DNA from 2 places in the Peribacillus sp. NPDC096448 genome. Region 1 is predicted to be linked to the other one. Evidence: riboswitches for the same ligand, from Rfam matches in the RefSeq annotation. Region 1 holds a riboswitch; the other holds the start of a gene.

What was found. Region 1 has a riboswitch for thiamine pyrophosphate ahead of tenA (thiaminase II). Riboswitches for the same ligand answer to the same signal wherever they lie in the genome.
Region 2: another riboswitch for thiamine pyrophosphate. It lies ahead of tenA (thiaminase II); the one in region 1 lies ahead of tenA (thiaminase II).

The regions. Positions count from the first base shown of each region.
Region 1 is NZ_JBIWEU010000009.1:236,066-241,051, reverse strand. Features, by position in the region: gene ACIQ0C_RS16940 (ABC transporter ATP-binding protein) at 1-980, opposite strand, end outside; gene ACIQ0C_RS16935 (ECF transporter S component) at 999-1,577, opposite strand; gene tenA (thiaminase II) at 1,593-2,276, opposite strand; TPP riboswitch at 2,412-2,540, opposite strand; gene ACIQ0C_RS16925 (MFS transporter) at 2,961-4,322, opposite strand; gene ACIQ0C_RS16920 (2-keto-4-pentenoate hydratase) at 4,349-4,986, opposite strand, start outside.
Region 2 is NZ_JBIWEU010000013.1:8,780-13,765, reverse strand. Features, by position in the region: gene thiW (energy coupling factor transporter S component ThiW) at 1-274, opposite strand, end outside; gene tenA (thiaminase II) at 287-976, opposite strand; TPP riboswitch at 1,067-1,172, opposite strand; SAM riboswitch class I at 1,329-1,433, shown strand; gene ACIQ0C_RS20495 (Fur-regulated basic protein FbpA) at 1,609-1,797, shown strand; gene ACIQ0C_RS20490 (Spo0E family sporulation regulatory protein-aspartic acid phosphatase) at 2,051-2,245, shown strand; gene ACIQ0C_RS20485 (GNAT family N-acetyltransferase) at 2,316-2,822, opposite strand; gene ACIQ0C_RS20480 (DUF459 domain-containing protein) at 3,040-3,741, shown strand; gene ACIQ0C_RS20475 (hypothetical protein) at 3,922-4,125, opposite strand; gene ACIQ0C_RS20470 (DinB family protein) at 4,255-4,740, shown strand; gene ACIQ0C_RS20465 (M15 family metallopeptidase) at 4,888-4,986, shown strand, end outside.

The sequences.
Region 1 (4,986 bases):
GGATTTTTCACTCTTTTAATAGGGGTCCCCAATAATTCATACTTACCTTTCGTTTTTATGAACTGCATTAAGGCATGCAAAAGAGTACTCTTCCCCGCGCCATTTTCACCCCTGATTACAATCCATTCACCTGAATGTACCTTCAGCTCTTCAACCTTGATTTTTTCCTCTTTATTCCGAAAACCTCTAAAGCCTTTCACATCCATAAGGGGTGAATCATCTGTAAATGGGTGTTCCCGAATGGGTGCATACTTCTGTATATACTCATCCCAAACACCTGGGAACCAAATTCCATGTTCTTTCATTTCATTTTTATATAGTGAAAGAATGGTGTCTCTTGGACCATCAGCTATGATTTGACCGTCATCGTTAAAAAGCACGATTCTTTCGATGAATTCTAAAACATGGTCAATTTTATGCTCGACGATAATAACCGTTTTGTCTCGTCCGACTTCCTTCAACAATTCCCAGATTTCTTTCGTTCCTTCCGGATCAAGCATGGCGGTTGGTTCATCTAAAAATATAACTTCCGGTTCAAGGGCCAATACTGAAGCGATTGCCAGACGCTGTTTCATCCCGCCTGATAATGTTTCAATACTTGTATGGCCCAGGTTCAATCCTACTTTACGGAAATGATTTTGAATCTTCTCTTTCATTTCTTCTTTAGGGACGGAAAGATTCTCAAGGACGAAGGCAATTTCCTCATCGGCAAATGGCATGCAAAACTGACTATCGGGATCTTGAAAAACATACCCCCACGAAGAAGGGCATTTCAATTTCTCCGTTTTCATCGGTACTTCGATGGAATTCGGAATCAATCCGCTTAACACTTGTAAAAGAGTCGACTTACCACATCCTGATGGTCCCAAAAGTAGCACTTTTTCTCCTTGATCAAACGATAGTGATAGGTCCTTGAATATCAAAGATTCATCACCGGGAAATTTCATCCTTAACTTTTCAACAGAAACGATTGGTTCCATTGCCCTCAACCTCTACTTTTAATCAAGTTCTGCATAATCTTTATTTGAAACCGGACGCACAAGATTAGTTACTCCTGTTGATTCCAGGACTTTAACTAGATAATAGGCGGTCACACCAGCAAAGAATATGGAACCTACAAACCTCGCTATCATGAATAACGATAGATTCCAAGTAGAAAGCGCACCTATTTCCCCGTATGCAAAATCCATGATAACCGATGCCAAGCAGGAAGCTATCGCAGCTAAAATGGTCACCGGCATATTGAATTTTTTATATTTGAACCCCATGAACACCAGTTCCGCAAACAAACCTTGGACCACCCCATATAACAGTACGGTCAGCCCCCATGGTGAACCAAGAAAGAATTCCCCGGAAGCTGCAGCTATCTCCGCCAAAAGTGCCACACCCGGTTTCCGTAAAATTAAAAATGCGACGGGGCCAGCTATAAACCACATACCATAAATAAGTTGATCCAGATGTAACCCTAATGGTTTAACGGAATAATAAACCGAACCCCAAAGAATATAAACGATTCCAAATGCAACCGCAATCACGATCGTGACTAATATATCCGTTAATTTCAATCCTTTTTTCATTGTTTCATTCTCCTTTTATACTTCTAGTGTTTCCTTATGAACAGGCCATGTCTCTAAACGATAAGCCATTTCCCAAAATGAGTATTCATATTGGCTACTAAGGATAAAATGCTCTTTCATTCTCTCCTTATCTTCATCAGTTACTTTTTCAGCAATCTCATCAAGCCTCGAAATTTGTTCTTCCACCAAAGTACGGAACCACTCTCCTCCGTAAGCCGCTATCCATTCTTGATAAATCGGCTCTTCGGGCATGCACCCTTGCAGCTTTTCACCTATCTCATAATACAGCCAGTAACACGGTAAGATAGCTGCAATAACATCTCCTAAATGTCCCGAATAAGCCGCATGATACATATGGGAAGTATAAGCATAAGCAGTCGGGGCTGGTTTGAAATTTTCCCGTTCTTCTTTTGTGATGCCTAATCTCTCGGAAAAATTCTCATGAAGCTTCAACTCCGCTTCATATGTTCCTTGTGCATGGCCGGCAAGCCTGCTTGTTGTATGTAAATCTGTAGCTTTGACTGCCCCTAAGGCTTGAACTCTAGCAAAATGAGATAAATAATAGGCATCTTGCATGACATAAAAACGAAAACTCTCCATTGGCAAAGTGCCATCTCCTATTCCTGCAACAAACGGGTGATTAAAACTAGCTTCCCAAATGTGATCCACTTCCTGACGAATTTCCTCTGAAAACTTCATATCCATGACCTCCAAATTGTATTTTTTGAATGAATGTTACGAAAAAAACTTTTATCACCCCTTTTTTTGCAAACAAAAAACCACTTTCTTAAACGTAAAGAAAGTGGTTGTACAAGAAATAATACAGAAACGTATTGTTCCAGACCCCCACTTCCCTACGCTGGTATAAACCAGATCAGGTTCTAAGGGTCTTAAAGTCATACTTTAATCTCAGCTTCTGCGGTAAAAACACCTTTTACCTATAAAGCACCCCTAGTGGTACAAATTGTATATTTAATTTTCATTTGCCTTTATATTAACACGATAAATCCAATTGTCAAACGTATTATAAAAGTTTTCATGATTTAGGGTTACTAAACATTCAATCTTGCAACCATCATTTCCCGTCAGTTTAATAGCCTACAAAGAATTTGATCAAAGGGAGTTCATTTAGTAGTTTTCTCGTGAATTCAACTGCTTTACTCGTGAGTTTAGCAATTTCACTCGTGAATTTTGCCGGTGTACTCATGGAGTTGGACGATTACTCGTAAGTTTAGCCGGTTTACTCGTGAATTCAGCTGTTTTACTCGTGAGTTTAGCGGTTTTACTCGTGAATTCTGTTATTCTCAAAAAAATGGCCTATATGTCAGGGAATAGTCTGCATGACTGTCCGCTGACATATAGGCCATCTACTAAAAAACAATATTATACATTCGACGTTGCTTTTAGTTTTATATTCCCCTCAATCTGTAGTTTATCATAGCTGCCATACCTCTCCTTCACAGCGAGTAACGCCAAGGCAGCCATTATGCTCGGAACCGTGAAGGCCATGAATGCATTTTGTGGCGAATAGTTTGCAGCCAGCAATAAACCTATTAATGTTGGGGCAACAATGGCTCCAATTCTACCAAAAGCCAAGGCCCAGCCTATCCCGGTGGTCCTTATCTCCCGCGGATAATACTCGGATATATACGTATTGGCTAAATTCATCGCGCCGACTGTACAGGCTCCTCCAAAAGCGATGAGAATATATAATGCTACTGCATTTGAGGTTAATCCTAATATGACAAAACAGACCGTACCTATGGCACAGAGGGATACAAGTACTTTTCTATGGCCTATTTTCCCAACTAAGTATCCGCCAATTATAGATCCGCCAATTTGTCCTATTCCCGATATAAGATTGAAAGATAAACTGGATGAAAGGCCGTATCCGGACTGCTGCATGATTTTGGGTAACCATGTATTGAGTCCGTATACCATTAGTAAACAATTAAAGGCAGCTACCCAAAACGCAAATGTGCTGAGAGTACGCTTATTTTCGAAGAGTTTTTTGACAGGGAAGCCCTTTGCCCTTTCCTGGACTTTGGCAAACTCATAATCGTCAGACTCTTTATAGTCGCCATCTGGATCAATGCGATTCAGGATTCCAGCAAGCTTTGCTCCTTGTTTTCGAATAACATAATAGGAAAGCGATTCGGGAAATTGCTTCATGAAGAATGGCAGTGCCAGTAAGGGAAGCGCCCCTATCCAATACAAAACCCTCCAACTCATTTGTTCCATTACATATATTCCAATTAAAGAAGCAAGTATGCTTCCGATGGAATAACCGCAGTACATAGCTGTTACAATGAGCACCTTATTCTTTTTGGGTGAGTATTCCGCCATTAAGGAGATGACGTTTGGCATTAATCCTCCCATTCCCAAGGCTGCTATAAATCGCATAACCGAGAAAAAGGCAGGATTGGGGGCAAAACTTGAAAGTAATGTAAAAACACTGAATAAACATATACAAATGGCCAGCACTTTTTTTCTCCCTATTTTATCCGCCAAAGGTGCAAAAATGAGTGCTCCCACCATCATTCCGAACAATGAATAACTTGCTATTCCTCCAGCTTCGACTGGCGTCAAGTTCCATTCCTCCATCATCAATGGCAAACCTACTCCGTACATGGCTATATCAAATCCATCGAAGGTAATTGCGAACAAACACCACATAAAGACCATTATGTGGAAACGGCCAAATTTACTATTACCCACCACTTCAGAAGCATTGACTTCACGCAATTAATTCCCTCCTCTTTGCCATATTTTCACGATATAACATGCAAAGTCAGTTTCCCTAGTTCACCATAATCTGCCATTATTTCATCGTTAGCCTGTATGGAAACGGCATCTGTAATTCCGCCTACCAAAACAATCATTCCAGCCTGTATGGTAAGTCCTTCACGGCTAATCATTTTTACAAGTTCCACAATCGAATGAATCGGATGATCGAGTACAGCTTCACCGCGACCTCTCTTTTGCATTTCACCATTTTGATATAGCGTAACTTCTGTTTGGGCCCAGTCCATGTGATACGGGGAATAAGCTTGATTGCTAAGCAAGATTTTGGCTGAGGATGCGTTATCCGCCACTACATCGGTAAGTGTAAAAGAAAAATTTTTATAACGGCTGTCAATAACCTCCAGTGCAAGGAATACACATTCAACAGCCGGCCAGACATCTTTCGCCGTTATATTTGCACCTTTCAGTTCGTCTTTGAACAAAAAGGCAAGTTCAGGTTCCACTCGCGGATGAATGAGTTCCCCAACCTTTAATACAGGTCTTGTCAGTTCCATGGCAGATGTCAACCTGCCGTATATCGCTTCCTCTACCCCTACTTGCTTTTGTTTGGCTTTGCTCGTCAAGCCCATCTTCCATCCGATGAATCTGTTATCATCAGTAAGCG
Region 2 (4,986 bases), on a different contig from region 1:
TTTTTCGGTAAAGGATGGCAGCCAAAAGTGCACCGATCATGCTTCCGGGAAAGGCGAAAATTGAACCGGTACCAGACATGTTTCTAATGATGGAAACTAAAAAAGCTTGTGTTACAGCATAGGCAGGCCCCAATAGAACAGCCGTCAGGACATTTGCCAGATGCTGAATAGGAAAGATTTTTGCAAATCCTGCAGGTATGAAAATAAATGAACTGGTCAGCGTCGTTAAAGCCGTGATCATGGCAGTCAACGTCAGTTTCTTGATAGGATTCATCATGTCATCCACCTACAGCGGCCAATCCTGCTCATTTTGAACCATATCCCAGAATAAATATTCATATCGGGAAGTAACCAAAAAGTGCTTTTCTAATCTAAGAAGTTCCTTTTCAGGCATGCCTTCCGTCAATTCTTCCAACAAAGCGATCAGCCACTTATGTGCTTCCCCGAATTCAGGAGACGAATAGGACCTTATCCAATCTGCGTAGCGGTTGTTTTCCAAAGCTGCTCCATTTTGTTCTTTTAATAGCAAACCGATTTCATAATAATCCCAAGCGCAGGGCAGGAGACAGGCGATCAAGTCTGCCAAAGTCCCATGCTGAGCTGCATTTAGCATGTAACCTGTATAGGCTAAAGTGGTTGGAGTAGGTTCTGTATTTTCCAATTCCTTGGAACTGATCCCGAATTCGGAAGCATAATGCCGATGGATATCCATTTCCACTTGAAGGGTTTCATTTAAAATATTCGCAAACTTTGCCATGGTTTCGATGTTATGGGCTTTGATGACACCTAAAGCAAAGAGCTTGGAATAATCCATGAGATAGATATAGTCCTGCTTCAGGTAATAGGCAAATTTCTTTTCAGGAAGCGTGCCGTTTCCAATTGCCTGGACAAAGGGATGTGAATGGTTCCTTTTCCAAATCTCTTTTGCCCTTGCATGCAGTCTATCACTGAATGTTTCTAATTTTGTATTCTCCATTGTTCATCCTCCTTTAGAATGGATCCCTTTGTTAAATAAAAAACCCCGTTCCTGAATACGGAACGGGGTAGATGGATATAGTCTGTAAATGGACGATATCATCCACTTCCCTCCGCCGGTATGAGCCGGTTCAGGTTCAAAGGGTCCGGAACTAATTCCATCTCAGTCTTAAAAAAAGACTCCCCTAGTGGTGTGAATTGTATGTAATTACTGACATCATATCAGAAAGACAAGAAAATGCAACACGTATTTGAAACAGGGATCCCTTTATTCCAGGAAAAAAGGGAGAACCAGGTAATTGACTTTTGATGATTATTAGGATAGAATCATTTCTACATCATTATATATCGAATTCTTATCCAGAGAGGTGGAGGGACTTGGCCCTAAGAAACCTCGGCAGCGGACCCATTTTGGGAACTGTGCTAAATCCAACAAGCATATGCTTGGAAGATAAGAAGAGCCGTACGGACACTGTCAGCCTCTTCTTAAATTGGAAGGGGCTTTTATTTTTGGGAAATAACGTTTAGTGACATAATAGAAAAGGTATATATAATTTGGTGAAATCAAACAAGTTGATAAAGTTTAGCTAACTAGAAGCAGGCTCAAGGACGACTAGGAAAGGAGCCATTTACATGGCAGAATTATTTAAGAGGATTGAACAGAGGAAGGCAAAGCTCATTGAAGAGCTATTGGCCAATGGAGTATACAAAACCTCTGATGAAAGGCACCTTTATGATGCCCCATTAAAAGTACTTGAAGATGAATATAAGATTGTTATAAATAGACCCAATAACGAGTCACCTTCTGAATGGATGACATAGTAAGCGATATACTATATTTTTGGTTCATGGATAAGGGATATGATGTAAGCATTCGCAGTCTACACTAGTGGATGCTTTTTTTGCGTTTAATAGAAAACGACACAAAATATACATAATTTAAGAGTGGAATAGGTGTTTTGTTACATTTGACCTATAAAATAACACATTTTATTTCTGGAAAATAGTTGATTTTAACTAGTGGTTTCATTATGATGAAAGTGTAAAAATATTGAATAAATGGGAGGTGGCTATAATGCCTTGCCGTAAGGTAACTGTAGAAAAAGTAGAAGAAAAGAGACAGGAAATGATAAAGTTGGGAGCGACTTACGGCTTAACAAGTCTCGTAACTGTTCAAGCCAGTCAAGAATTGGATAGGCTATTAAATGCATTAGCAAGTAAAAGGGATTCTGAGTATTTTTCCTTTCAAAAAGCAAATAGGTATTTTTAAATTAGCCAATTCGACCTGTATTAATCTGAAAAAGCTACTGCTCAAGGCAATAGCTCTAAAGAATTATATATTAAATATCGACACGTTTACCAAGAATGATCAAATCCCGCTCAATGCCATCCAGCTCGGCAACTTGAGGTAAATGTGCCCATTCTTCAAACCCAAATTTGGAAAAAAGCTTAAGGCTCGGTGCATTGTGGGCGAAAATGAAACCCAATAAAGTCTTAATACCTAATTTTGGACACAATTCAATTGCCTTTCGAATCGAAATTTGTCCGATTCCTTTTCCCCGGAAATAATCATCAATATAAATGCTGATTTCCGCAGTGGACTTATATGCCGGTCGGCCATAGAAGGATTGAAAGCTCATCCATCCAGCAGTTTTCCCTTCTATAGTAATGATATATAGCGGTCTACTTTCTGAATGATGTTCCTCAAACCATTTAACCCTCGATTGGACGGATACAGGTTCCGTATCTGCCGTGACCATTCTTGAAGCAATTGTCGAATTATATATTTCAACAATTCTGGGTAGATCAGATAGTTCTGCCTCTCTAAACTCTATGTTCTCTTCCATGATTTAAACTCCTAACTATCATTTATTCAATCTCCAGAATGAAGGGTAATCCCGTTTTTGGTTTTAGGAACGGTGAACGACACCCAATCCATTGAAAGTTTTATATTATCATACACTCATTACTCTTTATCTGACAATTCTTTTTTATGTTAAGACTTCAGATTTTTGGGTATGTAAAAGACTAAATACTTCTAGAAAAAGACAAGAGGAGAACCAAATGAAAAAATTGGCAGGTTTATTGATTATTGTACTGGTTATATGTTTTGCTGCATATGAATTCCAGGCCTCGGAGTCGGAAGATGTGCAAAGGGTCATGGCTTTTGGAGATTCATTAACCTATGGAAAAGGGGATAAAAACGGGGAAGGATATATAGAAGGCCTTGAGGATGAATTGAATGATCCGCAATCGGAGCAAAAAGTGAGTTTTTGGAATTACGGTATAAAAGGCCAGGAAACGGATGGGGTGATGAAACAGCTTGATGATTACCGCATTAAAACGAAACTTGATGAAGCTGATACTTTCATCGTTTTTATTGGAACGAATGACTTGATCAATAGTAACGGCGGGGACTTGGAGAAAATAAGTGACCGAAAAATCAATGAGGGTAAACGGGAGTATATCAACCATCTGAAAAAGATTACATCAACATTGCTGGAGGCAAACGATAAAGCGGATATTCTGGTAGTAGGACTATATAACCCAATTAAAGACAATCAAAAACTTGAAAAGCACATTCGCGATTATAACCGGTCAATAAAGGGATTAGCGGATAAAGATAAAAGGATGTTATTCATTCCTACAAATGATCTTTTTGAAGATGAAAAGAAAACAAAGTATTTCAGTGATAAGTTACATCCGAATGAAAAAGGGTATCAGCTCATTGCGAATCGGGTTTTGGAAAGTTATGATTTCAAATGAAAGCAAAAAATGCACAGAAAGGTTTTCTGTGCATTTTTGCCTGCTAAGTCTTCTAGGAATTTGATATCGCTTTTAGTTAAGGGAACTGTAAGTCATGGAGCTGCTTGAATCGGCCGCTGTTTTGCATTAACTGTTCATGTGTTCCTTTTTCATGAACCTGCCCTTTTTCCAGCCGATGATTTAATCGGCATCATGAATGGTCGATAAACAATGTGCAATGACTATTGAAGTCCGGTTTTTCATTAAACGTGACAATGCTTGCTGGATCAAGTGTTCGGATTCTGTATCCAAGGCCGCCGTTGGCTGAATGGAATATGTCCTCCACTCATAGCGACCACTCCTATTTAGACTGTCCTTGATGAATTTTGCCTTTATGAATATCATAGAGCTTTTCAGAAAATAGACAACTTTTAATCGGTTCGTTTTGTCAAAAAGTATTATTATTTTACACTTTCCTATAGGACATGGAATAATTAAAGGAGATTAGCGAGGCTGATAAGAGGAGATGCTAAAATGAATGAAAATGAAAAAATCAGGGAAGAACTTTTAAATGCGGTAAACGGACTATCGGATGAACAGCTGAACGCCCAGCCTAAACCTGGACGATGGAGCATCATCCAGGTTTTGGATCATTTATATTTAATGGAGAGGGCCATAACAAAGAGCATTTCCGATAAATTGAAGAGCGATGAAAGCATTCCTGCTGTGGATAAACCGATAGAGCTTACTTTAAATCGTGAAGTGAAGGTCCAGGCCCCGCCATTTGTCATTCCGTCAGAATCATACCAGACTTTGAGTGAAGTTAAGGAGAAGTTGTCCGAATCCCGAAAAGCTTTTGTACAGGTCGTTGACCATGCAAAGGAAATTGATCTCGAACAAAAGTCTTTTCCACACCCTTTGTTTAAGGATTTAAGCCTGAAGCAATGGATTCCGTTCGTGGGACTACATGAAAACCGGCATTTATTGCAAATTGAAGAACTGAAAGCAAAGTTATTATAGAAGAAAAACTCATCCGTCTTTGGTTGAGTTTTTCATTTTCATACAGATATTCGTAAAGGAAGGATTTTTTTAGTGAAAGCCACTTGGGTAAGGACATGTTTGGTATTGGGCTTTTTCGGATTGTTGCTGTGGCTCTTGTTCAAGTATATGCTTCCGCCTGACCTGGATGAAATCGAACTGACTGACGAGCTTAATCCGATCGTCGCCGAAAAAAAAGATGAGCTCATTCAACTGGCCAATGACAAA